Regions from separate parts of the Listeria grayi genome, predicted to be linked through region 1. Evidence: predicted binding sites of a transcription regulator. Region 1 holds the regulator's gene; the other holds the start of a gene.
The links. The regulator Rex, encoded in region 1, represses fermentation and respiration genes when NADH is low (regulators of the CRP and FNR family bind a similar motif). The targets are predictions, from matches to a motif close to TTGTGAAATATTTCACAA.
Positions count from the first base shown of each region.

Region 1 (15,493 bases):
GGCGGAAAGCAAGTGGCTGGAAGCGAGGGAAAACAAGTGAACGAGTCGGGAAAAGTAGTTCTGCGTAATGCGGAACTGGAAGATTTACCCGGTATTTTACGTGTTGAAAAAGCGGCATTTACTTCGCCATGGACGGAAACGGCTTTTCGCAATGAACTGGTATTGAATGAATTTGCGGCTTATATCGTCATCGAATTAGACGCGGTCATTATCGGCTATGCGGGGATCTGGCTGATCTTAGATGAAGGGCACATCACCAATATTGCGATTCATCCCGAACAGCAAGGCAATCATTATGGCGAGCTGTTGCTGCGGGAATTGATGCAGCAGGCGGAAAAGGCTGGTGTCACACACATGACGTTAGAAGTTCGCGTGAGTAATCAGAAAGCACAAAATTTATATAAAAAGTTGCATTTCGAACCCGGAGCGATCCGTAAGAATTATTATCCGGACAATCACGAAAATGCACTAGTAATGTGGGTGGATCTATAATGACAAAAGACAAGTATATTTTAGGAATCGAGTCAAGCTGTGATGAAACAGCTGCAGCAGTGGTGAAAAATGGTACGGAGATCCTTTCAAATATTGTCGCCTCGCAGATCGAGAGCCATAAACGTTTTGGCGGCGTGGTTCCTGAAATCGCATCGCGGCATCATGTCGAGCAGATCACGATTGTGATCGAAGCCGCATTGACAGAAGCAGGTGTGACGATCGATGAAGTTACAGCAATCGCTGTGACGGAGGGGCCGGGATTAGTCGGTGCATTACTTATCGGGGTAAATGCTGCGAAGGCGTTAGCATTTGCTCATCAAAAACCACTCATCGGTGTTCACCATATCGCCGGCCATATCTATGCCAATCGTTTGGTGGCGGCTTTGAAATTTCCGTTGCTTGCCTTGGTAGTGAGTGGTGGCCATACGGAACTTGTTTTGATGAAAGAAGATTATTCCTTTGACGTGATTGGTGAAACACGTGATGATGCAGCCGGCGAAGCCTATGATAAAGTAGCTCGGACACTTGGCTTGGCTTATCCCGGCGGTGTGCAGATCGATCGTTTAGCAAAGGAAGGCGAAGCTGTTTTTCCTTTCCCCAGAGCGATGATTCGGGAAGATAATTATGATTTCAGTTTTAGCGGTTTAAAATCAGCGTTCATCAATCAAGTGCATAATATGCGCCAACGTGGTGAGACACTTAACAACGCAGATTTTGCGGCAAGTTTCCAAGCAAGTGTGGTAGAAGTATTAGTAACGAAAACCATGCGGGCGGTACAACATTATGGTGTCAAACAATTGCTGCTGGCTGGCGGTGTAGCTGCGAATGAGGGACTCCGAGCAGGTTTAGAAGCTGCTTTTGAAGCACTTCCGGAAGTAGAGCTGGTGATTCCGCCGTTATCGCTGTGCGGCGATAATGCAGCAATGATCGCAGCGGCAGGAACTATCGCTTACGAACAAGGCAAACGGAGTGGTTTGGCACTGAATGCCGATCCAAGTTTGGAATTAGGAAAATAAGAAACAGCTGGGTAGCAGGCCAGCTGTTTTTTTGTTAACTATTTTGCGCTTGCATCTTCTGTAAAGAGAATATTCTTCAATTGAATGACACTACTCATCAAAGTTTTTTCCTGTTTTAAATAAAATAAGATTGCTTGCAGCAGCGGCTTGTTGTCTACCGGTTTATCTATCAATTCACTTTTTAACGTATTTAAGAGACTTGTAAGGGTTGCTGACATTTCATCTTGTAACTGCAATTCGGCAATCGCTGCTTCCATGCTAGTCAATAATCGAGTAATCATAGCTTGTTCATCCATAGTCTTTGTTCCGCGAATATAGGAAGTATAATTTTCCGAGCTGATAATAGACTGTGAGGTGTTCTGATAACTATCTTCCACCAGGACGTCCATTTTGCTGATGATGATTTCAGCTATGTCTTCCAGAGAAACAAGGGTTTCCGCTTCTATCACCCAAGATAAATATTCTTTCAAAATCGCGCGATATATAAAGATCAGATCATAGCGGTTATGAGTGAGTTTATCGCCATAAAAATCCATTAAGCACTTGCGGTGCCATTCGATCAATCTGGCTCTTACTCTTTTACGCAATGTTTCAAAGGTATCATCCTGTTGAATGGGCAGCTCTGTAAATGCTACTAAAATATTTTGGTATGTTGAAAAATACTGAAAGCGAAAGACGATTTGCTGTAAGAATCTGATTCGAGTTGTGGAATGAGCTTGTTCATATAGTTTCTCGGTTTCCGCAAAATATTCGTTTTGACAGCGATCAAATACTTCACTAAAAAGTGCTTCTTTTGACGAAAAAAATTTATAGATCGAGCCTTTCGCTACTCCATACGTATCAGCAATATCTTGGATAGTGACGTCTAAATATCCATGTTTTTTGAAAAGCAGCTCTGCTGTGTTGATTACATCTTCTTTAAGAATTTTCATCATTTTAATTCCTTCCACTTGACTTGTTTTGACTTATAGTACAATATATAAAACATCAAGTCAAATAAATCGTAAAAGAGAGGTCTTTAAAATGGGAAATGGATTAGATCCTAAAAAAACGGCGTTAGTAATTATTGATCTGCAAAAATGGCTGGGAAACAATTATGCTCCGAATTCAGCTGAAGACGTGGTGGCAAAGGCAGCGCAATTGACGGATAAATTTCGCAAAGCAGGTGCATTTGTTGTACTTGTCCATGTATCAAGTAAAGATATGAAAGACATGCCAGCTCCATTATTAGATCGGGAGGCCCCACAATTGAATCTTCCTGAGCAGTGGGATGAGATCGTTCCGGAGTTAAATGTACAGGAAACGGATCATCTGATAGTGAAAAAGCAGTGGGGAGCATTCTTTGGAACAGACTTGGATCTGCAGTTGCGTAGACGCGGAATCGATACAATCGTGTTAGCAGGTATCGCAACAGGTCTAGGGGTGGATACAACAGCAAGAGAAGCGTTTATGCTTGGATATAATCAAGTTTTCAGTATTGATGCGATGTCCGGTTTTACTCAGGAAGAGCACGATCATGTGAAAAATTATATTTTTCCTAGAATGGGGAAAATCCGAACAACAGCAGAAATCATTGCTTCATTCGAAGGTTAAGAATCAACAAATAGATACCAGCAAATTATATGCAATGGAGCTTGACGATTGGACTAGGTTCTCATAGAAGAGCTGGGAGAACCGCCTTAAAGCGACAATAAATGGAAAAAAAGAGCGAGATAATCGCTCTTTTTTCCATTCTCTATTCCAGATGTTCACTAACTTCTTCCCATTCTTCCATCCATTTTTCTGCTGCTCGTTTCTGCTTTTCTAATTGCGTGTTGACCTCATATGCTTTTTCGTGGTCTTGATAAACAGTAGGTTCTGTAAGCAAGCTTTCCAATTCGGAAATTTGGGCTTCCGTTTTTTCCAATTCTTTTTCGATCTCTGTTAAGCGCCGCTCTAATTTCCGCCGTTGCTTCTGCTGCTCTTTATCTTGCTGATAGCTATTTTTGGCTGGACTGCTGCTAGTAGGAAGCGGGGCAGACGGGTTTTGTTTCGCTGCTTCCTCGGCATCTAAGCGGGCGATCTCCTCTGCCTCGGCTAGTTTTTGCAAGTAATAATCATAATCGCCTAAATATGTCGTCGCGCCATCAGGAGCCATTTCCAATACTTTCGAAGCGATTCGGTTGATAAAATAGCGGTCATGCGAAACGAATAAAATCGTTCCCTCAAATTGGATCAGTGCAGCTTCCAATACTTCCTTGCTATCGATATCCAGGTGGTTGGTCGGTTCATCTAAGATCAACACATTAGCACCAAGTAGCGTCAGCTTCGATAATGCCAGCCGTGCTTTCTCCCCGCCGCTTAGGCTATAGACCAGCTTGCTGCAGTCTTCCTCAGAAAATAGAAAATTGCCTAAGCATGTCCGAACAGCTTGTTCGGTCATATCGGGGAAATCGTCCCATAATTCTTGGAGCACAGTTTTATTGGAGGAAAGATTGGTTTGTTCTTGATCGTAATAGCCAATCTGAACGCCGGAACCAAATTCAAAGTCGCCGTATAATGGTGGCAACTTTTCGATCAACGTTTTTAAAAGGGTGGTTTTGCCGATACCATTGGGACCGACGATCGCCACACTGTCGGGACGTTTGACTTCAAACTGGATATGCTGAGCGATCGGTTGCTCTTTTTGATACCCAATCGCCAGATCGTATGTTGATAACACATCTTTTCCAGTAGGTTTGGAAAAATGGAAACCAAAATGTGCCGATTTCTCACTGCCTTCTGGCCGATCGATCCGGTCGAGTTTTTCTAATTGTTTTCTTCTGCTTTGCGCGCGTTTTGTCGTGGAAGCGCGGACGATATTGCGAGCAACGAAATCTTCGAGTTTCGCGATTTTCTTTTGTTGCATATCGAATTCTTTCCATTCTTTTTCGAGCTTGGCTTGTTTTTGAACCAAGAACTGGCTGTAGTTGCCGACAAAACGGTCGATTTTCGTGCGACTGATCTCATAAACTTGGTTGACGACTTTATCTAAGAAATAACGGTCATGCGAAACGATGACCAACGCGCCCTGATAATTTTGCAGATAGTTTTCCAGCCATGTCAGCGTATCGATGTCCAAATGGTTGGTCGGTTCATCGAGAATAAGGATATCTTGCTTGGAAAGCAACAATTTCGCTAGGGAAAGCCGTGTTTTTTGACCACCGCTCAGGGATTGGATCGGTTTCTCATAATCTGCTTCATAAAAGCGGAAACCATGCAGAATCGAACGGATATCGGCTTCGTATTGATAACCGCCTTGTTCTTTGAAGTTATGCTGCAGTTCATCATATTGCTTCAAAAGCGATTGGAATTGCGCTTCGTTGGAAATAATCTCCGGATCGGCGATTTTCAATTCGATCTCGCGCAGCTGTCGTTCCATTTGCTGTAACTCAGTAAAAACGGTGAGCATCTCTGCCCAGATCGTTCGTTCTGATTCTAGGGGTGTGCTTTGTGCCAAATAACCGATCTTCACCTGTTTTGGTTTGGAGATCGTCCCCCCGTCATAACTCAGTTCGCCAGCGATGATTTTTAGCAGGGTGGATTTCCCAGCACCATTGCGGCCGACTAATGCAATTCGATCATTTGTTTTTACTTCTAATTTTATATTATCTAGGATCATTTCTGCCCCGAAATATTTGCTGATTTGCTGTACTTGTAATAAAATCATGATTTCTCTCCTCTAACTTACTACTTTTAGTTTAGCTCAAAGAATTAGCAAAGGCAACGTGCGACTATCAAAATTCTTTTCACGTATTATATTTTTGTGAAAATTTGTGATTTCTTTTGTGAATTTTTATGGTAAAATGATGTCTAACGGCTTTTTGTTAGTTTTTTGAAAAATTATGAGCAAAAAGTTTGTGCATTCTTTGTGAAATGTTTATAGTATAAAAGCAAGCATGTGAAAATGAGAGCAGTTATCTGCAGATCTTTAAGAAGTGCTTCGGTTCAATTAGCAAAATTTTCAAGGAAGAAGGGAAAAGTTAAGATGGAGGAAAATACAAAAATTCCACAAGCAACAGCAAAACGCTTGCCATTATATCATCGTTATTTAAAATATCTACATGAGTCTGGTAAAGAGCGCGTATCATCTGCTGAATTAAGTGAGGCAGTGAAAGTAGATTCTGCAACCATTCGTCGTGATTTCTCCTATTTTGGAGCACTTGGAAAGAAAGGCTATGGCTATAATGTAGCGTATATCCTCGATTTCTTCAGCAAAACGCTAAGTCAAGATAAACAAACTAACGTTGCTATCATTGGAGTAGGGAACTTAGGAATGGCGCTCCTGCATTACAACTTCATGAAAAACAATAATATCAAGATCGCCGCTGCTTTTGATGTCGATGCTGATAAAGTAGGCACGATCCAACAAGATATACCAATTTATCATTTAAATGATATGGAAGAAACATTACGCGAAAACAATGTGGAGGTCGTGATTTTGACAGTACCGTCAAGCGAAGCGCAAGCCACAGTGGATAAATTGTTAGAAGCAGATGTAAAGGGGATCTTGAACTTTACACCAGCTCGTATCAGTGTACCAAAACACGTTCGTGTCCATCACATTGATCTAACGACAGAATTACAAACACTTATTTACTTCTTGGAAAATTATCCGCAAAATAAATAAGTAAATAAAAACTGCCGGAAAGCAAAATACTTTTCCGGCAGTTTTTTTATTTTTTACGATTGAATAAGGCGATGAAGATAAACCGTGCACCAGTGACAAAATCAATGGCTGCCATCGCCATGATGACATAAGCGAGAATCGTCCAGCCGCTATCATTTACCTGTTCCACAGCAAAGACCACAAATACAATGCCGAGAACGATATAAAGCAATCCCTGGAAAATCGATTTATTTGCATTCATAACTTAGGAAACACCACCTAAAGAAAATAGTAGAACGATCGCATTCATGATCATATGCGCAAAAATGGTGACAGTGATCCGCTTTGTTTTCGTATATAGGAAACAAAGAATCAAACCGATGGAAAAGTAAACCAGCAGAAATGGAAGGTCACCATGCCCAAGGGCGAAAAACAAAGAGCTGATTACCGCTGCCACATGGATATTCATCCAATTGGTGAGACCACCGAATAATACTTTCCGAAAAACGATTTCTTCAATGACCGGCGCAATAAGTGTGATAAACACAAATAAGACTGGTGCCTGTTTCGTCAAAGATGTCAGCATTTCCGTATTTGCCGAGCCAGCAGGGGTATCCATAAACAACTGCGTGATCAAACCGGCAACTACTTGTCCGGCAAAGAGCATCAGAACGCCTGATACAGCCCAAACTACGCTCATACCAACGCTTGCCTTGGTTCCTCGAAGTACTTTATCAGTTGCCGGTTGTTTGCGAAGTAGCAGCCAGATGACAAATAATGTGATCAGATTCGCCACAATATTCCAGATGACAACACTTTGGTTGAAAGCTTGCTTACCCGCTAACGTGGTGAAATGAAGAACCAGCCCGTGTACGATCGGGATACCGACAATGCCGGATAAAAAATTAATTACATAAACCACTAAAACCCAAAAATATCTTTTAGACAAAAAATCGCTTCCTTCTAGCTAAACTTAAATATTCAAGAACTATTACGTTTTATTGTACTAATTATTGGTACAACAAGCAATTATAAAAAAACGCCAAAAATTTTTTTAGTAGTTTTTGCTTGCATTCCTTACCATTTTTGACTATTATAATATTGTGTTAGCACTCAAAACGTTAGAGTGCTAAAAATAGAAACTATCACTATGAGGAGGTTATTTACATTGTTAAGACCATTAGGAGATCGTGTCGTTATTGAAGTACTTGAAGCAGAAGAAAAAACTGCAAGCGGTATCGTGTTGCCGGATTCAGCAAAGGAAAAGCCACAAGAGGGCAAAGTAATCGCAGTAGGAAATGGCAAAGTACTAGAAAACGGAACTAAACAAGAACTAGAGGTAGCAGTAAATGATCGCATTATCTTCTCTAAGTATTCTGGTACAGAAGTAACGTATGACGGCAAAGATTATTTGATTATCCGCGAGGACGATATTTTAGCAATTGTTTAATCTAAGATAAAATGGAGGGAATAATAAAATGGCAAAAGATATTAAATTCAGCGAAGACGCTCGTCGTTCCATGCTACGCGGTGTGGATCAATTAGCGAACGCAGTAAAAGTAACACTTGGACCAAAAGGTCGTAACGTTGTTTTAGGCAAAAAATTCGGTTCTCCACTTATCACAAATGATGGTGTGACGATCGCAAAAGAAATCGAATTAGAAGATGAATTTGAAAATATGGGAGCAAAATTAGTTTCTGAAGTTGCTTCCAAAACGAATGACGTAGCCGGAGACGGTACGACAACAGCAACAGTTCTTGCTCAAGCAATGATCCAAGAAGGATTGAAAAATGTAACAGCTGGTGCTAACCCTGTCGGTATCCGCCGCGGGATTGAACGAGCAGTTGCAGCAGCAATCGAAGAACTAAAAACAATCTCTAAACCGATCGAAGGGAAAGAATCGATCGCTCAAGTCGCTGCGATTTCTTCTGGAGATGAAGAAGTAGGTAAATTGATTGCAGAAGCGATGGAACGCGTTGGTAACGACGGCGTCATCACGATCGAGGAATCCAAAGGCTTTGCGACAGAATTAGATGTAGTTGAAGGAATGCAATTCGACCGCGGCTACACAAGCCCTTACATGGTAACAGATTCTGACAAAATGATCGCAGAACTAGAAAAACCATATATCTTGATCACTGATAAAAAGGTAAACAACATCCAAGAGATCCTACCATTACTAGAACAAGTGGTACAACAAAACCGTCCGTTATTGATCGTTGCGGAAGACGTGGAAGGCGAAGCACAAGCAACACTTGTGTTAAACAAACTTCGCGGTACATTCAACGTCGTAGCAGTGAAAGCACCAGGATTCGGCGATCGTCGTAAAGCAATGCTGGAAGACTTGGCGATCCTTACAGGCGGTCAAGTAATCACCGAAGACCTAGGATTAGATCTTAAAACAGCAACTATCGACCAATTGGGAACAGCTAGCAAAGTAGTCGTAACGAAAGACGACACAACCGTTGTCGAAGGCGCTGGCGAATCTGCTCAAATCGAAGCACGTGTTAACCAAATCCGTGCGCAAATGGAAGAAACAACTTCTGAATTCGACAAAGAAAAACTACAAGAACGTTTAGCAAAACTTGCTGGCGGAGTTGCAGTAGTTAAAGTCGGAGCAGCAACTGAAACAGAATTGAAAGAACGTAAACTTCGTATTGAAGATGCGTTAAACTCTACTCGTGCTGCCGTTGAAGAAGGTATTGTATCCGGTGGTGGTACAGCCCTTGTCAATGTGTACAATAAAGTAGCAGAACTAGAAGCAACAGGCGACGAAGCGACTGGTATCAAGATCGTTCTTCGTTCTTTAGAAGAACCAGTTCGTCAAATCGCACACAATGCTGGTCTAGAAGGCTCTGTTATTGTAGAACGTTTGAAAAATGAAAAAGTTGGCGTTGGCTTCAACGCTGCAAACGGCGAATGGGTAAACATGATTGACGCTGGTATCGTGGATCCTACTAAAGTTACTCGTTCTGCTTTACAAAACGCTTCTTCCGTAGCAGCACTACTGCTTACAACAGAAGCCGTAGTTGCCGACCAACCAGAAGAAAACGCACCAGCTGCAGCACCTGATATGGGCATGGGCGGCATGGGCGGAATGATGTAAGGGAAACCTTGCGAATAGCTTAATACCAATGTTTAAAGCGGTCTTTATGACCGCTTTTTTTGTTTCCGTAGTCAGTGCTTTTTAATTGGCATAAAGATAAGGAAACTGGTAAATTAAAACCTGGAAAAGGGTGCTAGGAGAGTGATAAAGATGGAAAAAATAAATTGGGTAGAATTTAAAAAAGGTATCGAAGAGAATGAAGAAGAGATTTCTTTTTATTTTCATGATAATGAATGGTGGATAAGTCGCTTATACGGAGAGCCTAGAAGTTTTTTGCTTACCAGGTCAAAGGATTCTTATACGCAACGGTTTGAAACAGCGGAGGAACTATTTACACGTGGGGAAATTGAAGGTAAAACTATTACTGATAGAAGAGAAGAGCTATATTGGTAAACGAACCTCGCTGGAATAGTTAGGATTATTTCAGTTCCTTATATTATAATAGTTTTCAATTTTGCCCACTAATCTAAAAGAATTCTATGAAATGTAACGGAACATTGTTTTGCTTTCAACAGCTAGATAAGTTGGTTTAAAAGGGAAACGAAAATATGTAAAAGCCCATAAATAGCATAATAAACGAGCGGCATGATCTAAGAAAAACTTACAAATAACCTAACACCAAAAAAAAGCGGCCACAACGACCGCTTTTTTATTTATCATTTCTCATTCAATTTCGAATGTTTCCTAGAGTAAAGGAAATAAAGTGCCAATCCAACAACTAGCCAAATCGCAAAACGTTCCCATGTCAGCGGGTTTAGATTAATGATCAAGAACAGACAGAAACCAATTGCCAAAATAGGCACGAGTGGAACGAGCGGTGTGCGGAATGCTCGCGGAAGATCCGGCTGTGTCTTGCGAAGTACCAAGATGGAGAAAGAGACAAGTACGAATGCGCTTAGTGTTCCGATATTAACGAGTTCTGCCAACTCATCTAATGGAATAAGCGAACCTAAAATCGCGGCGATGAGGCCGAATACCCAAGTGGCGATGAATGGTGTATTGTATTTTTTGCTTACTTTTGAAAAAATCGGTGGGACTAAGCCATCTCGCGACATTGCAAAAGTGATTCTTGTTTGGCCATAAAGCATGACGATCATAACTGTTGTCATTCCGAGAATCGCACCAACATCGATGATCCCAGAAATCCAATTTTGACCGGCAATTTTTAAGACAGCGGACACGGGGTGATCAATGTAGGGAGCGAAGTTTTTGTATGGAACGACTCCTGTCATGATACCAGTGACCACCACGTATAAAACCGTACATATTCCTAGTGATATCAAGATCCCTTTCGGAAGTGTTTTTGACGGGTTGACCGTTTCTTCTGCACTGGAAGCAATGGCATCAAAACCGATAAAGGCAAAGAAAACTGTCGCTGCTGCGGTAAAGACGCCGCTAAAACCAAATGGCAAGAACGGTGTCCAATTAGAAGGTTTTACATAGAAGATCGCAACAACGATAAATAATAGGACGACGGCTACTTTGACTACTACCATAATATTATTCACGCGTTTCGTTTCCCGAACACCAATTGAGATCAATGTGGTAACTAAAATAACAATGATAAAAGCAGGGAGGTTAAAATAAGTGCCCCCTTCAGGCGTTGCTCCAGGTGCGGCTGTCAAAGCATGCGGCAAATGGATACCAAAGCCCGCTAGTAAAGATTGGAAATAACCAGACCAGCCGACGGAAACGGTACTAACTGCCAGTAAATATTCGAGTAGCAGATCCCAGCCGATAATGAAGGCTACCAATTCTCCGAGAGTAGCGTAAGAATACGTATAAGCAGAGCCGGATGCAGGGACCATGGAGGCAAATTCGGCATAGCATAGGGCAGCAAATCCACAAGCCAATGCTGCAATAATAAAAGAAATAATAAGTCCCGGCCCAGCTGTTAGTGCGCCAGTCCCTGTCAAAACAAAGATCCCCGTTCCGATGATCGCTCCAATTCCCAACATCGTTAAATCAAATGTTTTTAATTCTTTTCTTAACGAACTTTGATGATTGTTCTGCATATCTACAATACTTTTTTTCCTTAATAATGCGTTTTTCAATTTGCTCACCTCTTTTTTTTGTATTTTATCAGAATATTTTGTATTTGTACACGTATCATAGAATGTTATATCTTGAGAAAGGATACAAAAAGGCGCTACACCTGGATCATCAATAGTCATTTTAATACGGTGGAGATTTTATTGTCCCACTTGGCGAAGCGCATATAGGTAAATCGCTTCGCCATCTTCTATTTCTAAAAAACGGTACCCTAGCTTCTTGATCAATTCAATAGAAGCTGTATTGTCTTCGGCGATCCTGGCTTTGATCGTCTCGAAACCTTGGGTAGCTAAATAATCCATTGCCCCTAGCACGGCTTCTGATGCATAGCCTTGTCTCGCATGATCGGGATGGATCGTATAACCCAGCCAAACCGATTTTCCTTCCGTCTGCAAGTACAGGTCGCCAATCAATCTATCCGCTTTTTGGGAAATAATAGCCAACTGCACTCCGGTTTTTAAATCAGCAGGCTTTAAAAGCGCTTGCTCATATTCGGATTGGGTCAACCCTTTGAATCCTTGATGCTGCATCCATACGTCGTTATTTCGATAACTGATAAAACGCGCCATGTCACTTTGCTGAAAAGGGCGGATCAAGCAGCGTTCTGTTTTGAGCTGGATCATTTTTTTCCTCCTTATTTAAATAATGAAAACCTCTGAACGATGTCTGTCCAGAGGCTTCTACAACCATGTTATTGCTGATTTTGATTTCTAAGTAAATTGCGGATCTCTTCTAAGTATTGCTCGGAAACGGTTGGTTCCGGTTCTGGCTCCTCCGTTTTTTTGCGAGAGAGCGTATTGATCAATTTGATAAAGAGGAAGATTGCAAAAGCAATGATGACAAAATCCACGATGGACTGAATAAAGGCACCATATTTTATAACAGCATCACCCACTGTGAAAGATAGCTTAGAGAAGTCAAGACCACCTAAGATCAATCCCACTAACGGCATAATAATGTTATCTACTAATGAACTGACGATTTTACCAAAAGCTGCTCCAATAACGACCCCAACGGCTAAGTCAAGGACGTTTCCCCGAAGTGCAAAAGTTTTAAACTCTGCGATAAAGTTTTTCATTATCTCACCCCCTAATGCTTATAAGTATAAAGGAATTTACAAAGTTAGGAAAGAAATAAATCATGAAAAAAGAAGCAAATTCTTTTCATCTATGAGAAGTCATGCTATTTTTAAGGAAGAAGAAAAAAGGAAAGTAGGAAAGAGCGTATCATGAAATTAAGGAAAGCCTTCTTTATTTGCATACTGGCAATTATCAGTTTAGGGATGATCATCCCCATAAATGCTTCTGCGCATGCCTATTTGCAGAATTCTAATCCAAAAGACCAATCCCATATTCAAAAGGCACCAAAGCAAGTACGGCTTGTTTTTGATGAAATGATCCAAGCAGATTTTCCTAGTATTCAAGTGACGGGTTCAGACGGGAAAAAAGTTTCTGTTGGGAAAACGCGTGTCAGCAAAGAAAACGATCATGTGGTGGAAGTTGGTTTAAAGTCAAATCTAAAGCCGGACGTATACACAGCGAGTTGGCGCGTTGTTTCAGCAGATGGGCATCCTGTACAAGGACAGATCGCTTTTAAACTCGGGAAAACAGATCAAGCATTTCAGCAAGCAGACACGGGAAGTAATACTAGTCAGACGGTCGTAAGCTCCTTGCAGAAAATTATTTTGTACATAGGGTTTTCTTTGTTTGCGGGCACACTCCTTTTTGCTTTCTGGATTTTTCGGAAGGAAGAGGAAATGCCGGACGAGGTACGCCGTGCATGGCATCGACTGCATATAGGCGCTTGGCTGTTTACGGGTGTAGCACTTCTTTTGAATATCCCGATCCAACTTCTGATCATTGCCGGGCAGCTTGATTGGCGCTCTGCACAAGAAATTTTTTGGAATAACGCGACTGGTCATCTTTTGTTGATCCAGTTGGTCTTGTGGGTGCTCCTCGGGGGAGCAGTATATGTGCAAAAAATGCGGAAACGCTATCTAGTTATGATTCTAGAAGCGATTTTACTAACTGGACTGCTAATAATAAAAGCAATGATGGGGCATTCGGCGGCTGCTTCTGACAAAGTCGTCGCGATCGCAGCAAATTTCTTGCATCTTGCAGCAGCAAGCAGTTGGGTGGGATTGATGCTCGTTATGCTGATCGCCTTATGGAAATACCCTGCTAAAAAAGAGAAGTGGGAGCGTTTTTCTCCAATTGGCGTTATTGGCGTTGCCGGAATATTGATGAGCGGCTTATTGCTAGCGGTCATGGATCTTGGCGGCATCGGCAATTTATTTCACACCACTTATGGGCTGCTGATCGTGATAAAGATCGGTCTGTTCCTATTAATGGGAGGAATCGGTTTAGCACATTATCTACTTATCCATATGGCGAACAAACAGCTTCCGCTTAAAACGATCATAGTCGAGTATGGGATCGGCATCGCGGTATTGATCGTCGCTGGGTTTTTGACTAACACGCAAACACCGCCGCCTGCCGCGCCGGAAGCATTCAATCAAACAATCGTGGCGAAAGCATCAACGACGAAAATCAATTTGCAAGTATTGCCAAAAGTAGTAGGCGAAAATCAATTTGTGGTCAGCTTTTTAAAAAATGATGGTTCTACGCGCACAGACTTCCAGCAAGTTTCACTGACTGCTGTGAATAAAAAGACGAAACAGCAAGTTACTTTTCAAGCTAAAAGGGAAAAGTCGTTTTACACAGCTAGCGGTCTTTACTTAAACCAAACAGGAAATTGGGAAATAAAAGTTCACGCACTGACGAAAGATTTTCAAAATGTCGATCAGACATTTACTTTTTCGATCACTCAATAAAAGGAGAAATAATAAATGAAAAAACACGTATTAGGTTTTATCTTGATGGTAGGATTGATCATCGGTTTGCCAATAGTTGCTAGTGCGCACGTAACAGTCCTGCCGGCTACAAGTGCGACAGGCGCTTATGAAACTTACACAGTCAAAGTTCCAGTTGAAAAGGACAGCAATACAACGAAAGTAGTGGTCAAGCTTCCGGCGGGAGTGTCATTCAGTTCGTATGAACCGGTGGCAGGCTGGAAAACGACATTTTCCAAACAAGCAAAGACAATCACATGGCAGGCCCAAAACGGCGGAATCAAGGCGGGACAATTTATGCGCTTCACATTCAGTGCTAAGAACCCGGATAAAGAAACATCGATTCCATGGAACGCCTATCAATATTATCAAGATGGTTCGATCGTGGAATGGACTGGCGGAGCAGATGCAGATACTCCGCATGCTATCACGAAGATCGTAAAAGATGTAGATAACGGCACGGCGGCCGACAGTCACGGGAAAACATTGACACAGAAAAAGGCTACAGAAACGGCTGCGCCAGCTGATAACAATTCATGGCTTATATGGATCACATTGGCAGCAAGCGTGATCGCGATCGTCATCAGTATCATCGCGATTGTGAGCAAAAGAAAATAATTTTTTAAGTGAGACTTCTTTTAGATGACAAAGCGACATGCTTTGTTTACCTGAAAGAAGTTTTTATTTGTAAAAACGGGTATAAAAGAAAAATAACAACTCCTGATACGGCGCAAGACTGATTTAGTCTGTATCTGCTTGACTTATTTAATTGGATAAAGTAGTATAAGTGTTCGTTTGACTTTATGTGAGGAGGAATACATACATGCAGATTTTATTTCAGCACTTGAAAAAATACCGATTGCAGACCATTTTATCCATCTTATTTGTAACTATCATGGTCATCTCGCAATTGTGGCAGCCAAAATTGTTGCAGCAAGTTCTTGATGCGATCATGAAAGATAAGATGGACCGTATTACGTCGATAGGGATCGTGCTTATCATCGTAGCAGTTGTCGGTCTGATCGCAGGTATTTTAAACACAATTATTTCTGCTAAAGTAGCACAAGGGGTCGGTGCGGACCTTCGTGAGAGCAGTTTCCGCAGAATCCAGACATTTTCGTTCAGCAACATCGAGCGCTTTTCAACAGGAAATCTGGTCGTACGGCAAACCAATGATATTACGCAGATCCAAAATCTCGTGATGATGAGTCTGCAAACACTGACTAGGATCCCGGTCATGTTTATCGGGAGTTTTGTTTTGGCGCTCATAACATTACCTGCCCTCTGGTGGGTCATTATTTTATTAGTAGTGCTTGTGGTTCTTATTGTTATGGGAACATTCGGGGCA
Region 1 is NZ_LR134483.1:795,773-811,265, forward strand. It holds gene tsaB (tRNA (adenosine(37)-N6)-threonylcarbamoyltransferase complex dimerization subunit type 1 TsaB) at 1-40, shown strand, start outside; gene rimI (ribosomal protein S18-alanine N-acetyltransferase) at 13-492, shown strand; gene tsaD (tRNA (adenosine(37)-N6)-threonylcarbamoyltransferase complex transferase subunit TsaD) at 492-1,508, shown strand; gene EL241_RS03780 (TetR/AcrR family transcriptional regulator) at 1,547-2,443, opposite strand; gene EL241_RS03785 (isochorismatase family protein) at 2,532-3,101, shown strand; gene EL241_RS03790 (ABC-F family ATP-binding cassette domain-containing protein) at 3,244-5,196, opposite strand; gene EL241_RS03795 (redox-sensing transcriptional repressor Rex) at 5,515-6,156, shown strand; gene EL241_RS03800 (YdiK family protein) at 6,203-6,397, opposite strand; gene EL241_RS03805 (CPBP family intramembrane glutamic endopeptidase) at 6,401-7,084, opposite strand; gene groES (co-chaperone GroES) at 7,304-7,585, shown strand; gene groL (chaperonin GroEL) at 7,614-9,242, shown strand; gene EL241_RS03820 (hypothetical protein) at 9,393-9,635, shown strand; gene EL241_RS03825 (branched-chain amino acid transporter BcaP) at 9,899-11,257, opposite strand; gene EL241_RS03830 (GNAT family N-acetyltransferase) at 11,435-11,917, opposite strand; gene mscL (large conductance mechanosensitive channel protein MscL) at 11,986-12,372, opposite strand; gene EL241_RS03840 (copper resistance CopC/CopD family protein) at 12,523-14,127, shown strand; gene EL241_RS03845 (YcnI family copper-binding membrane protein) at 14,143-14,763, shown strand; gene EL241_RS03850 (ABC transporter ATP-binding protein) at 14,969-15,493, shown strand, end outside.

Region 2 (15,493 bases), 850 kb from region 1:
CTCCAGCATTTATTCCAAATCAGTAAAGTAGCTGAAATGTATGATACCGATACGATCTATTGGAGTAAGAGTTATGAGGAAGAAAAACAGTTGATCATCCCGCCGACATTCGCGACCGAGTTGTTGCAACTGTTGGACGTGCAAGATGCTTCTTTGACAGTGATGCGTGATAAAGAAGCCTTATTCAAATATAACCGTATCGTACTTGAAACGACGAAACCAGATTTTACCTTTAAATTAAATAAAGATAGCGAAGCTCACTACATTTTGGAAATGGAAGATGTTCAGCAGTCGATCTTTTTAGAAAGCTACCGTCTGCTTTTTTTGGATGGAACTTTCTACGCGCTATCTACTGAGGATTGGCAGGCGCTGCAACCGTTTATTTCTTTTCAACATATTACGAAGAATGAAATCGTACAATTCAGCGAACAGCAGCTTAGCGAAGTGATCTCTTACGTGCTTCCGAGTTTGCAAAAGAGCGGCGAACTAGAGATCGACACAGCGATTCAGGATCGTTTGGTGAAAAGACCGCTGGAAATCGAAGTGCATGTTCAGAAAGTGGAGAGACAGCACATTGTTGACATTGCTTATCACTATGGCGAGCAAAGTTTTCATCCCTTCCAAATTGAAGAGCAGTTGGAAAATCAAGCCGCGATCATCATTCGCGATGTGGAAAAAGAGACGCATTTTATGCAGATCATCGAGAATGCGCCGCTGCATATCTCTTCTAATCAGCTAGTCGTGGATGATAAAGAAGCATCTTATTACCAGTTCTATGCACGTACAGTCCCGGCTTTATCAGCGCTTGCGGATGTTTATTTGGACGAAGAATTAGAAACACTGGTAGAAAAAGATGTACTGCCGACAACGACACTCGATGTTTCGACAGAACTCAATTATTTATCGATCGCTTTTGATTTCAAAGGGATCGATCCAGCAGAAGTCCCGGATATCTTAAATGCGATCCGCGAACACAAAAAATATTATCGCTTGGAAAACGGTCATTTTATTTCGCTGGAAGAAGAGCGCTTCAAACAGATGGAACGAATCTTGACATTGATCGATATCCGTAAAAAAGATTTGACTACGGAAGTTCACGTCCCGCTTTATCGCGGACTACAGATCTATGACACGATTGCCAGTACTCCCAATGAAAATCGAAAGTTCACACGCAGTTTCAGACATTTGATTGAAGACATCACAGCATTTCAAGAGGAGATTTTCACATTGCCAACTAATATCCAAGCAGAACTGCGAGATTATCAAATCGTTGGTTTTGAATGGATGAAATCATTGGCAAAATATCAATTGGGCGGGATTTTAGCTGATGACATGGGACTTGGAAAAACCCTACAGACGATCACTTTCTTAGCATCGGAGATCGAGGGAGCGGAGGCGCTTGACCCGATCCTTATCGTTACCCCAGCATCGCTTTTATACAACTGGCAAAATGAATTTGAGAAATTCGCTCCAGCTTTAAAGGTGCAGATCATTGACGGCAACAAGCAAAATCGGGAAACGATCATCGCGAATCTAGAATCAAATGCGGTTTATTTGATTTCTTATCCTTCGCTGCGGCAGGATATCACCTCTTTCCAAGAGCATACTTTTTCTTCTGTTATCCTAGATGAATCGCAAGCAGTGAAAAATTATCATACAAAGACATCACAAGCTGTTCGGGCGCTTCATCGCTATCAAACTTTTGCACTCAGCGGGACGCCACTGGAGAATAATCTAGATGAGTTATGGACGATTTTTCAAACCCTAATGCCGGGATTTTTCCCCTCACTACGAAAATTCAAGCTGTTGGAAAACGATCAGATCGCCCGTATGATCCGTCCGTTCTTGTTAAGACGAATCAAACAAGATGTGCTTAAAGAGCTACCCGATAAGATCGAAACGAATTTATACTCTGAATTGACCGAAGAACAAAAAGTCGTCTATCTGGCATACTTAGAGCGAATCCAAACAGAACTTGCCCAGGATGATGAAACGAACCGGATGAAACTGCTAGCCGGATTGACGCGCCTTCGCCAGATATGTTGCGATCCAACTTTATTTGTCGACGGCTATCAAGGCGGTTCCGGGAAATTACTCCAACTGCTGGATACGATCCAAACAGCAAGAGAAAATGGTAAGCGGATGCTGATCTTTTCCCAATTTACAAGTATGCTCGGTATTATCCAGTCTGAGCTGAACAAAATTGGCATGGAATATTTTTATATGGACGGCCAAACACCTTCTAAAGAACGCGTGAATTTAGTCAATGCGTTCAATGAGGGCGGAAAAGATATTTTCTTGATTTCCTTGAAGGCTGGTGGAACAGGACTTAACCTGACGGGTGCGGATACCGTGATTTTATATGACTTATGGTGGAATCCGGCAGTGGAAGAACAAGCAGCCAGCCGTGCTCACCGTATTGGACAAAAAAATGTCGTACAGGTTATAAGAATGGTCGCAAAGGGTACAATAGAAGAGAGGATCTTCGACTTACAGAAGAAAAAACAAGCATTGATCGACGACATCATCCAGCCAGGCGAAAAACTCCTGAATACACTTTCCGTCGATGAATTAAAGGCCTTATTATTAGAAAATAGGAAGGAATGATCCGTATGAAACCATGGCAAGTTTACACCGTATTAGATATTCAAACCGCAAAAACCACCATTGAGAATTTGATTGCAGAAGGCTACGACAAAGAAGATATCTCGTTGCTTGTCAAATCTTCCAATGAAGAAATCAATGCGTTTATTGAAGCGGAAAATATTTCCTTGGAACATCCAGTAAATGAAAATGCGTTTGGCGTTATTTCAGGAATCTTACAATCTTTAAGCGGAGGTTTGGTTATCCCGCAAGTTTATAATCCTGATTACGGCGCTCTATATGCTGCTGGTCCATTCGCCAAATGGTTTTCCAAGACAGATGATAAGACTGTCAGAAATCTGTTAGAAGATTTTGATCTAACCGAAGAACAAATCGATTCTTTTATCCGTAATCTTGACGCCGGTAATTTACTTATATTAGCGCGATGAGCAAATGAATTAGCTGAAAATCTACCTTTGGAGGTAGATTTTTTTGTATAAGTAAAACTTATTGATTATTTCTAAAAACAATTAGTTTACTTATCAAAGATATTTAAGTAAAATAAAAGATGTACTCGCAACCGTTTCGAGAATAAGGAGGAAGCGAAAATGCCTAAATGGAAAGAAAAAGCGAAGTCATCCTTTGAATTGCATAATAAAACGTATCATTATTACCAACTAAAAAGTGTAGAAGACGAACTGAATACGAAGATCGACAAACTACCCTATTCGATTCGGGTATTACTGGAATCGGTCATTAGACAGTCAGACGGAAAAGTGATCCAAGATGGTCATGTCGAAAAGCTAGCGCTATGGCAGCCAAAAAAAGAAAACAAGGGGGAAGTTCCTTTCAAACCAGCGCGCGTGATCTTGCAGGACTTTACCGGAGTTCCGGCAGTCGTGGATCTGGCGTCACTGCGAAAAGCGATGGCAGATATTGGCGGCGATCCAGAAAAAATCAACCCTGAGATCCCTGTTGATCTCGTGGTCGATCACTCCGTCCAAGTAGACAGTTACGCGACGCCGGAAGCACTACAAATCAATATGAATCTGGAATTCGAGCGCAATATGGAACGCTATCAATTTTTAAATTGGGCGCAAAAAGCATTTGACAATTATCGCGCAGTCCCACCAGCAACTGGCATCGTGCATCAAGTCAATCTGGAATATCTGGCGAACGTCGTAAATGTGTTGGAAAAAGACGGGGAAGTTACAGCTTTTCCTGATACATTAGTAGGAACAGACAGCCATACGACTATGATCAATGGTCTTGGCGTACTTGGTTGGGGAGTCGGCGGAATCGAAGCCGAAGCAGGAATGCTTGGACAGCCGTCTTATTTCCCTATCCCAGAAGTCATTGGTGTCAAATTAACAGGCGTATTGCCTAACGGCGCGACAGCAACTGATTTTGCTTTGAAAGTCACCCAAGCACTGCGTGAGAAAAAAGTAGTCGGCAAATTTGTGGAATTTTACGGACCTGGTGTTTCCGAACTACCACTTGCGGACCGAGCAACAGTAGCCAACATGGCTCCGGAATATGGTGCGACCTGCGGCTTTTTCCCTGTGGATAAAGAGGCGCTTACTTACCTGCGTTTAACTGGCCGTTCTGAAGAACAGATCGATTTAGTTGAAAAATATCTAACAGCAAATGATCTATTTTTCACTCCAGATAAACCAGAGCCGTCCTATACGGATACGCTCGAAATCGTTCTATCTGATATTGAACCTAACTTAGCTGGACCAAAACGTCCACAAGATCTAATCCCGCTTTCAAAAATGAAAGAGACTTTCCAACAATCGATCGTAGCTCCAAGTGGTAACCAAGGCTTCGGTCTGGAAAAGACTGATTTAGACAAAGAAGCGGTCGTGAAATTTCATAACGGCGATGAAGCAGTAATGAAAACCGGATCGATCGCGATTGCTGCAATCACAAGCTGTACCAATACATCCAATCCTTATGTTATGCTCAGTGCCGGTTTAGTGGCTAAAAAAGCTGTAGAAAGAGGCTTAGAAGTTCCTAAATTCGTTAAAACATCATTAGCGCCGGGCTCTAAAGTCGTAACTGGCTATTTGGAGAAGGCCGGTTTACTGCCATTCTTGGAGAAACTAGGCTTTGACTTGGTTGGTTACGGTTGTACAACGTGTATCGGTAATTCCGGTCCTTTAAAAGAAGAAATCGAAACCACTATTCAAGATAACGATTTGCTGGTTTCTGCTGTATTAAGTGGGAACCGTAATTTTGAAGGAAGAATCCATGCTTTAGTAAAAGCGAACTTCCTCGCTTCACCACCGCTTGTCGTTGCCTATGCACTTGCTGGGACAACAAATATCGACTTGCAAGGTGAGGCGATCGGCTACGATCAAAATGGCGAAGCAGTTTATCTGAAAGATATTTGGCCGGCAACAGATGAAGTAAAAGCATTAGTAGAAGCAACGGTCACACCAGAACTTTTCCGTGAACAGTATGAACATGTCTTTACGGAAAATGAAACATGGAATGCGATCGAAACTACAGACGAACCGCTTTATCAATGGGATGATACTTCTACCTATATCGCTAATCCGCCATTCTTTGAAAACCTAGCGAAAGAAGCAGGTAAGGTAGAAGCATTGAATGATTTGCGTGTAATTGGAAAATTTGCTGACTCTGTCACGACGGACCATATTTCTCCAGCCGGAGCAATCGGAAAAGATACTCCCGCTGGTCAATATTTACAGTCACGCGACGTGAAGATCCGCGATTTCAACTCGTACGGTTCACGCCGAGGGCATCATGAGGTAATGATGCGCGGAACCTTTGCCAACATTCGGATCAAAAATCAGATTGCTCCTGGAACAGAAGGCGGGTATACGACTTATTGGCCGACAGAAGAAGTGATGTCAATCTATGATGCATCCAGATTATATCAGCAAACAAACACCGGGCTTGTCATTTTGACTGGCGATGATTATGGCATGGGTTCTTCCCGTGATTGGGCCGCGAAAGGTACTAATCTACTAGGGATCAAGACAGTTATCGCGAAAAGCTATGAACGTATCCATCGTTCCAATCTCGTAATGATGGGTGTCTTACCACTTCAATATCAAGCGGGAGAAGATGCCGATTCACTTGGATTGACTGGAGAGGAAACGATTCATGTCGCAATCGATGAATCTGTTCTGCCACACGATCTTGTTGCAGTAACAGCAGTAAAACCAACTGGTGAAAAAATACAGTTTCAAGTAGTTGTCCGCTTTGATTCCGAGGTGGAGATCGATTACTATCGACACGGCGGGATCTTACCTATGGTATTGCGCGGCAAGTTGAGCGAAGCCTAAATAAAAGCATGACCCAAGCTATTAATTGGCTTGGGTTTTTGCTTGCATAGCAGGAACAAACGTTCTATAATGAGAGTAAGAAATACATATTGAGAGGATGTGCCTCGCTTTGAGGACCAGAGTGCTTCTTTTAGGTATAACGATACTTGCCGGCATACTTAGTGGTTGGGCATTGATTTGGAGAGGCGTTCCTGTTCTCGCATCCATACCGATTTGGGCGCGTCTACTTTTTTGGGCAGCCTGTATCGGCATAGCCGTTTTGGAATGGAAAGGGCGCTTTATCTGGGCACTAGCAGGTTTGTTTTTCGCAGTTGTGATCAGTGTCTTATATGTTTTTGACTAATAGAGTGGAGTGAGAAAATGACAGAAGGAACGATTTGTACATGGGCACAAAACGATGAAGTAATGGAAGCTTACCACAATACCGAATGGGGATTCCCAAGTTACGATGACAACTATTTATTTGAGTTGCTTAATTTAGAAGGTGCGCAGGCAGGTCTCTCCTGGAAAATAATCTTACATCGGAGACACGCCTATCAAGAAGCTTTTTTCGGATTTGATATCGATCGCTGTGCTGCCATGACTGATGAAGAAATTACCGAGATCCTGCAAAATCCAGGGATTATCCGTAATAAACTGAAAGTAAATGGTGTACGAAAAAATGCTAAAAGTGCGCTTCGTGTACAAGCAGAGTTTGGCAGCTTAGCAAATTATTTCTGGCAGTTTACTGACAATAAGACAATCGTCAATCATCGGAAAAGCGAAAAGGAGCTCCCGGCAAAAGATGAGTTATCTGAGAAAATCAGTAAAGATCTACGAAAACGCGGCTTTACCTTCGTTGGTCCGGTCATCATTTATTCCTACTTGCAGGCGATCGGCATCATTGACGATCATGTGACGACCTGTCCTTATCATACCGATAATCGCAGCAAATAAAAAAGAGTCCATATATGGACTCTTTTTTTGTTACGTTAAAGCAACATCTCGTTTTTTGAAGATATAGAAGCTTAATCCGAGAATAATCACGGTATAGATCGCTAAGCCGACTAGTGCCTGCCAAAAATCAAGATTGCCGGGAATCTTATCTCCAATGGCATAATAATTAATGTTTAGTAGATTGAAAAATACCCACTTGATCCATTCGTATTTGCCAATCGCGATTTGTAAGATCCCTCCTAAGATATTGCTGGCAAACATCACACCTAAGCCAACACCGATCGCTAGCGCTTGCGAGCGAATTACAGATGAGAAGAAGAAGGACAAGCTTGCGTATACGATCATCAGTACAAAGGAGATCGCAATCGAGCGAAGTGCGATATCAAAAGCACTTAATGAGCCTGTGTAAGTTGCCATTGGCAGGAACGCTGATTGATGTGGCAGCATAAAGGAACAGAGGTAGCTGACGACGATCAAGATAATGAGCGTTACAAGTCCATATAATAAAGTCACGATCAATTTAGATAACAGGATCTGACTACGGGAATAAGGACGTGTCAATAACAGTTTGATCGTTCCACCTGAGAATTCCATTGCTACCATCATGCTGCTCATGATCACGACTAAAACTAAAGCTATAAAACTCATTCCACCTAAGTTAGAGAAGAAAGAAGCACTTCCGTAACCGCTAGGAACATCAGGCGTTTTGCCTGCATCCGCATATCCTTGATAATAATCGATCTCTTTTTGAAGTGTTTCGCGCTCTTCTTTACTAGAAACAGCCGTTTTTTGTTTTTTTAGTTCGGTAACAGAGTCTTTAGGAGACAATGTTTTTTCTTTATAGGCACTTGATTTACTATCAGAGAGCGATTGGTACTGTTCTTCGGAAATCGTGCTGCCGTCGCTAGATTGATAGACGATCACGCCGTTTTCTGAAGTTGTAACACCGTCTTCTGCTGAATTTCCTAACATATTGGAAAGGGAAAGGAGCAGGATAGCAGAACCAATAATAAAAACAATTAAAATTAATTGCAAAATCCATGAAGATTTACGCGCCATTAGTTTGCGCCATTCGTTATTTACTAAAGCCATCATTGTTCAGTACCCCCAGTGCTTGTTAATTCTAAGAATCGTTTCTCTAGTGAAGCCTTTATTTTCACGAATTCCAAAACATCGACATTAGCGTGGATGAGGTTGCGGACCAAGTGAACGCTTTGTTCGTGAGTCAACTCGATCTCAAACTGATTGTTTTGCTGATTGATGATCTTAATGCCGCTATCTTCAAGCAGCGAAGCAGTGATCGCCGGATTAGTCACTTCCAGCAGATAGCTGATGTGATTTTCATCCGTCAATGAAGCAATATCTTCAATATGTGTTACAATACCTTGATTGATGATCGCAAAACGTTGGGTGATCTGTTGGATCTCGCTGAGTAAATGGCTAGAGATAAGAACGGAAGTACCATTTGCCGCTAACTGCGTAATCAAATCACGAAATTCAGCCATCCCTTGTGGATCAAGTCCATTGGTCGGTTCGTCCAAAATCAAGAGGCCAGGGGAGTGGATAAGCGCCTGTGCTACACCTAGACGTTGACGCATCCCAAGGGAATAGGTCTTTACTTTTTTTCTAATAGCAGGAGTAAGCTTGACCGTTTCCACGATGCGCTTTAATTCGTCATCGGAGATTTTTTTTCGGCTCATCCTTGCAAATTGTTTCAGATTATCCCAGCCGCTCATGAACTTGTAAAATTCAGGGTTTTCAATGATCGCGCCGACATTAGAAATCGCGGATTTAAAATCTTTTTTGATATTTTTTCCAGCGATCCATACCTCTCCTTCAGACATTGAGATCAGTCCGACAATCGAGCGGATGATAGTAGTTTTTCCGGCACCGTTTGGTCCGAGAAGACCAAATACCTCGCCTTTATGTACGTCGAAGGAAATATCTTGGATAATCTTTTTCTTACCGATTTTTTTGGATATTTGCTTGACTTGTAAAATAGGTTGTTCCATAGTAGCCCTCCTTATGTAGTATGTTTTCAGTATAACAATTAATATTGGGAAAATCATCTGTCAATAGTATAAGAAAAGTATAAGTCCTAAGACGTAAAAAGGCTGGAGACGATTATTGTCCCCAGCCTTTTTACAAGTGGCACTTAGATCAAACGCCTTTATATGCTTCTTGATAGATTGCTTTTAGTTCACTTACAAGTGGTTGTTTTGGATTGGCAGTTGTACATTGATCCATGAAAGCACGATCTGCCAAAGTGTCTACCACTGCATCGAAGTCTTTTTTATCGACATTTTGTCCTTTTAGACTCATATCGATGCCAACATCTTTTCCAAGTTTGATGATCGCGTCAACTAATGATCTTACCCCTTGTTCTGTCGTTGCGGCAGGCAAACCAAGGATGCGAGCGATTTGTGCATAATCTTCGTCTGCTTTGTATGATTCGTATTTAGGGAACAACGCATGTTTTTTCGGTTTAGTTGCATTGTAGCGAATAACATGGGGCAGTAAGATCGCATTGGCACGGCCATGCGGAATATGGAATTCTGGCCCGATCTTATGCGCCAAGCTGTGATTAATACCAAGGAAAGCATTGGCAAATGCCATTCCGGCAAGGGCAGAGGCGTTATGCATGCTTTCGCGAGCATCTGGATCGGCTTTCAATACTGAGTTGCATAAGTTTTCAAAGACTAACTGTACGGCACGGATCGAAAGTCCTTTCGTATAATCGCTTGCCATTACAGAGACATAAGATTCGATCGCATGTGTCAGTACATCCATTCCGGTATCTGCAGTGATATGTGCAGGAACAGTTGTGACATATTGTGCATCTACAATAGCTACGTCAGGTGTTAATGAGTAGTCAGCTAATGGATATTTGATATTATTTTCTTTATCTGTGATAACAGCAAATGGTGTTACTTCGGAACCTGTTCCGCTGGTAGTAGGGATAGCAACGAATTTTGCTTTGTCACCTAATTTAGGATATTTGAAAGTACGTTTGCGGATATCCAAGAATTTTTGTTTTAATCCGAAGAAGGAAGCTTCTGGGTGTTCGTAGAATAACCACATACCTTTCGCTGCATCCATTGCAGAACCGCCACCAAGGGCAATGATCGTGTCGGGTTTGAAGTCGCGCATCAATTCCGCACCTTTATAAACAGTTACATCAGATGGATCTGGTTCAACATCAGCGAACACTTGATAGTCTACTTGATTGCTACGTTTTTTCAGATGTTCGATGACAACATCGACATATTTGAATTGTACCATTCCCGGGTCAGTTACGATAAAAACACGTTCGACACCTTCCATTTTTTGCAAGTATTGTGTGGAGTATTTTTCAAAGAAAATTTTAGGTGGTAATTTGAACCATTGCATATTATTTCTCCGATCAGCAATTCGTTTGACGTTTAGAAGATTCGTAGCACTAACATTTTGAGAAACAGAGTTTTTGCCGTAAGATCCACAGCCAAGCGTTAGAGAAGGAATGAAGCCGTTATAGATATCGCCGATTCCGCCTTGTGCAGAAGGTGCATTCACAATGATCCGGCAAGCTTTCATGCGAAGGCCAAATGCTTTTTGAGCGGCTTCATCTGTGGAGTGGATAACTGCCGAGTGTCCTAGACCACCGAATTCAAGCATCGCTTCTGCTAGATCGAATGCTGCTTTTTGGTCTTTTGCTTCCATAAATGCAAGTACTGGACTTAGTTTTTCATGAGATAGTGGGTAATCACTGCCTGCACCTTTGATTTCAGCAATAAGGATCTTGGTATCTTCAGGAACGCTGAAGCCAGCTTGTGCTGCGATCCAAGCAGGAGATTTACCAACAACATCCGGATTTAAAGTTCCTTTTTCAGGATTGATAACATAGCTTTCTAATTTTTTGAATTCCGCACCTTTAACGAAATAGCAGTTGTTGCGAGTAAATTCTTCTTTTACTTCTTTAACAACTTCCTTATCCACGATAACGGCTTGCTCAGAAGCACAGATCATGCCTTGGTCGAATGTTTTAGAAAGGATCAGGTCGTTGACTGCACGTTTGATTTTTGCCGTTTTATCGATGTAAGCAGGTACGTTACCAGAACCAACGCCTAGAGCTGGCTTACCAGTAGAATAAGCGGATTTGACCATTCCTGGTCCGCCTGTTGCAAGCACTAATGCAACTTTTTCGTGATTCATTAGTTGTTTGGTAGCTTCGATCGATGGTGTCTCGATCCATTGCACACAGTGTTCCGGAGCGCCTGCTTTTACAGCTGCTTCATAAACTACTCTTGCAGCTTCAGCGGAACATTTTTGAGCGCTTGGATGGAAAGCGAAAATGATCGGGTTACGTGTTTTGATAGCGATGATCGCTTTGAAAAGAGTAGTAGATGTCGGGTTAGTTACCGGTGTTACACCAGCGATAACGCCAACCGGTTCTGCGATCTCGATCACGCCGTTTTGTTTATCTTCATGGATGATGCCGACTGTTTTGTTTGTTTTGATGCTATTCCAGATGTACTCAGTAGCGAAGATGTTTTTGATACATTTGTCTTCGTAAAGACCACGTCCTGTTTCTTCAACTGCCATTTTTGCAAGTGGCATATGTTGATCAAGTCCTGCTAATGCCATTGCGTGCACGATGTTGTCGATTTGTTCTTGTGTGTAAGTATCAAATGCTTTCAACGCTTGTTGTCCATTTTCTGCTAGTTGGTCGATTGTTTGCTGTACTGCTAAAACTTCTTTTTGGTCGGTTTCTTTTACTGCCATGATAAAGTCCTCCTTATTTTTTCGGGTCATTTAATGTCCCTGTGTTACAATAAACGTCCCGATAGGTTTAAAAAAATAGGCTTTGCCTGCATGCATGATGTCATTTCTTTTGTTTACAAGCTTAGTATAAAACATCCAAAAAAGTTTGTCCACTATTTCACGTGAAAAGTTTCACAAAAATAGAAAATAAGAAAAAAGACCTATTTTAGCAGAAAATAATCGGTGTTATTGACAGAGGAGCAGAATTTTTGTATGATAGGGACAATATAAGTGACGTAGAAGAAGAGTAAGTAGTCTAGTGGCTATTTTCAGAGAGCTGATGGTTGGTGAGAATCAGTAGTAAAAGCTAGGTGAATGGGCTTCTGAGTCCTGTACTGAAAGCAGTTTGCGAGTAGGTGGCAGCGTGTATGTCTTGTCGTTATCCAAGACACCATTCAATGATTGGATGGATAAAGTGAATTGGTATTTTACCAATTAATTAAGGTGGCAACGCGGAGCTTTCGTCCTTGTTTAATTTATTTAAACATGGAGGAAGCTCCTTTTTTATAGTCTAAAACGATGAGTAGGAAGAGTAACAAAACAGATGCTGATCCAGAGAGCTTACGGGTGGTGTGAGTAAGCAAAGCGGTTTTGCGAATGGGCCTATGAGTAAGATCCTGAACGAAGAGAGTAGGGATTTTCGGCGCTCCCGTTATCGAGTGATTCCAGATATCTGGAAATAGAGATGATCAGTGTTTCTGCTGATCAACATGAGGTGGTACCGCGATAATTCGCCCTCTAAAGCTGTAAATACGGCTTTAGAGGGCTTTTTTATTTGGAAAGAAGAAAGGGGAAAAGAAAATGCGATTATATAAGAAGCTACCAGCTGATACATTGACTGCGATCGTGGTGTTCAAGCGAATCCAGGGTGAAAATAAATGTTTGCTTGAAGGAGCTGCGAAAGATGCTGATTCTGGAAGATACTCTTTGCTAGCAAGTGATCCTGTGCATGATATCCAAGTTTATCAAGACCGTTTTTTCTTTGATGGCAAAGAACAGCGCACGCAAGATCCACTTCGAGAAATCGATCGGTTGACGCTAAAAGAGGAAAAAGAAAGCGAGCTTCCCTTTGAAGCGGGAGCCATTGGTTATGTTGGTTATGATACCGTTGCTTTATATGAAAGCATCGGTACGATTCCAGAAGATGATCTCCAGATCCCGGATTGTCACTTTTTCCTCTATGAATCATTTGTTATTTTTGATCATCAAGAAGAACAATTGTTTATCGTCGAAGATAACTGCTACAGCGGCCGTTCTGAAGAAGTACTTCGTGAGGCAATGGCCTTTCGTGAAAAACAGCTAACGACACCGCTGGCGGACGAAAATACGATCACAGCAATCAAAAAAATGACTTATACCAGCAATGTTACCAAAGAGACCTATCAACAGATGGTAGAACATGCGAAACAGCATATTGAAGCGGGAGATTTCTTTCAAGTGGTTTTGTCGCAGCGTTTAGAAGCAACATTTACAGGTGATGCTTTTGACTATTACCGAAAACTGCGGCTGCTTAATCCCTCGCCTTACTTATTCTATTTAGATTTCGGCGAAACAAAGCTGATTGGGTCTTCGCCGGAGAGCTTGATAAGTAAACATGGCCGCAAGATCACGACAAATCCGATTGCCGGAACTCGAAAACGCGGTCAGACCAAAGCAGAAGATCGCGAGTTGGAGGAAAGTCTGCTGAGCGATGAAAAAGAACTGGCAGAACATCGCATGTTGGTAGATCTCGGTAGAAATGATATTGGTAAAGTGGCCAGAATCGGCACTGTTAAAGTGCCGGTCTATCTAACAATCGAGCGTTATCGCTTTCTCATGCACTTAGTATCCGTAGTGGAAGGCGAATTGAAGGAAGGTTTGACAGCACTTGACGCCTTGCGATCGACATTGCCGGCCGGAACCGTTAGCGGCGCACCAAAAATTCGGGCAATGCAGCGAATCTATGAATGGGAAAATCGCAAGCGTGGTCCTTATGCAGGAGCAATCGGTTATCTGACAAAGCACGGTGATGCTGATTTTGCGCTAGCGATCCGGACAATGGTACTTCATAAGCAAAAAGCATACGTCCAGGCTGGTGCGGGGATCGTTTATGACTCAGATCCAGAATCGGAATATCTGGAGACATTGCAAAAAGCGAAGGCACTTTTGGAGGTGGGAGAATGATCGTTTTAGTAGATAATTATGATTCTTTTACATTTAATTTAGAACAATATCTGTCTGAGTATACCAAAGTTTCCGTGATCAGAAACGATGATCCAAAGCTACTGGAAGCAATCCGACATGCCGATGGTATCGTACTCTCACCGGGACCGGGACATCCGAGCGAAGCAAATTTGCTTGAAAAAGTCATTCAGAGCTATCAGCATACGAAGCCGATCCTGGGCATTTGCCTAGGACACCAAGCGCTTGGTGAAGTAAATGGTGGAAAGGTAGCACGAGCCTCCCAGATCCGTCACGGTAAAGTTTCGATGATGCAACGAATCGCGGATCCATTGTTTGCTGACATCCCCGAAGAGTTTCCGGTCATGCGCTACCATTCGCTGATCGTGGAAAAAGCCAGTTTGCCAAAAACGCTAATATCGATGGGAACCGCGCTGGATGATGGCGAAATGATGGCGATGAAGCTCCAAGGTAAAGCCGTATATGGCTTGCAGTTCCACCCTGAATCGATCGGAAGTCCTTATGGGAAAACAATAATTCGTAATTTTGTTACGTTAGTAAAGGATGAGGTGAAAAATAATGGAAAATTTATTACAGAAAGTTTATGATCAAGAAAATTTAACTCGGCAAGAAATGAAACAATTATCAGAAGCAATTTTTAAAGGTGAAATCGCAGATGCCCAAATCGCAGCCTTTTTAATGGCTCTTAAAATCAAAGGTGAAACAACTGCGGAAATGGTCGGGATTGCCGAAGCGATGCAAAGCATGTCACTTTCGATTCCTTATACAAACGCGGATGCGATGGATAACTGCGGAACTGGCGGCGACAAATCAAACAGTTTCAATATCAGCACGACCTCTGCTTTCGTACTTGCCGCAGCAGGGATAAAAGTGGCAAAGCATGGCAATCGCAGTATTTCCAGCCGTTCTGGGAGCGCCGATGTCTGTCAGGAGCTCGGTATTGATATTGACTTAGAACCAACTGCTGTAATGGATCTATTAGATAAAACCGGCATCGCCTTTTTATTCGCACCGCATGTTCACCCCAATATGAAATATGTGATGGGTGTGAGAAAAGCACTTGCGACGCCGACGATCTTTAATTTGATCGGGCCGCTTACTAATCCGATCAAATTAAAAACTCAGCTGATGGGCATTTACCGCAGAGATTTATTGGAACAGACAGCAGTCGTACTAGGTGAGTTAGGAAGAGAACGTGCCATTGTAGTAAATGGGGCAGACTATTTAGATGAAGCAAGTCTGTCTGGTGAAAACCACTATGCATTGCTGGAAAACGGTAAAGTGACTTTGCATACGATCACGCCAGAGGATGTAGGGCTAAATCGTTATCCGCTGGAAGCGATCCGCGGGAACGGACCAATCGAGAACGCCGCAATATTACGCGATGTGCTAGCTGGGAAACCTGGCGCGCCATTAGATACTGTTTTACTAAATGCCGGTTTAGGTTTACTGGCAAATGGGAAAGTGACAACGGTGCAAGCAGGTGTCGAGTTAGCGAGGGAATTGATCCTCTCCGGAAAAGCAGAAGCAAAATTGAAGGAACTATTGCACATGCAGAAAGAGGTAATGGCAGGATGACATTTTTAGAAAAAATACTGACCGCAAAACGCGAAGAAGTGGCGGCAATGGAGCAAGAAACGCTTCAGCCTATTAGAGAGACCTATTCTTTTTATGAT
Region 2 is NZ_LR134483.1:1,643,044-1,658,536, reverse strand. It holds gene EL241_RS08020 (DEAD/DEAH box helicase) at 1-2,607, shown strand, start outside; gene EL241_RS08015 (general stress protein) at 2,613-3,032, shown strand; gene acnA (aconitate hydratase AcnA) at 3,192-5,900, shown strand; gene EL241_RS08005 (hypothetical protein) at 6,022-6,243, shown strand; gene EL241_RS08000 (DNA-3-methyladenine glycosylase I) at 6,261-6,836, shown strand; gene EL241_RS07995 (DUF2705 family protein) at 6,867-7,931, opposite strand; gene EL241_RS07990 (ABC transporter ATP-binding protein) at 7,928-8,848, opposite strand; gene adhE (bifunctional acetaldehyde-CoA/alcohol dehydrogenase) at 8,997-11,597, opposite strand; T-box leader at 11,865-12,108, shown strand; T-box leader at 12,147-12,378, shown strand; gene trpE (anthranilate synthase component I) at 12,438-13,799, shown strand; gene EL241_RS07975 (anthranilate synthase component II) at 13,796-14,404, shown strand; gene trpD (anthranilate phosphoribosyltransferase) at 14,376-15,395, shown strand; gene trpC (indole-3-glycerol phosphate synthase TrpC) at 15,392-15,493, shown strand, end outside.
Region 2: the regulator Rex is predicted to act here: its motif matches at 11,757-11,774, upstream of adhE (bifunctional acetaldehyde-CoA/alcohol dehydrogenase).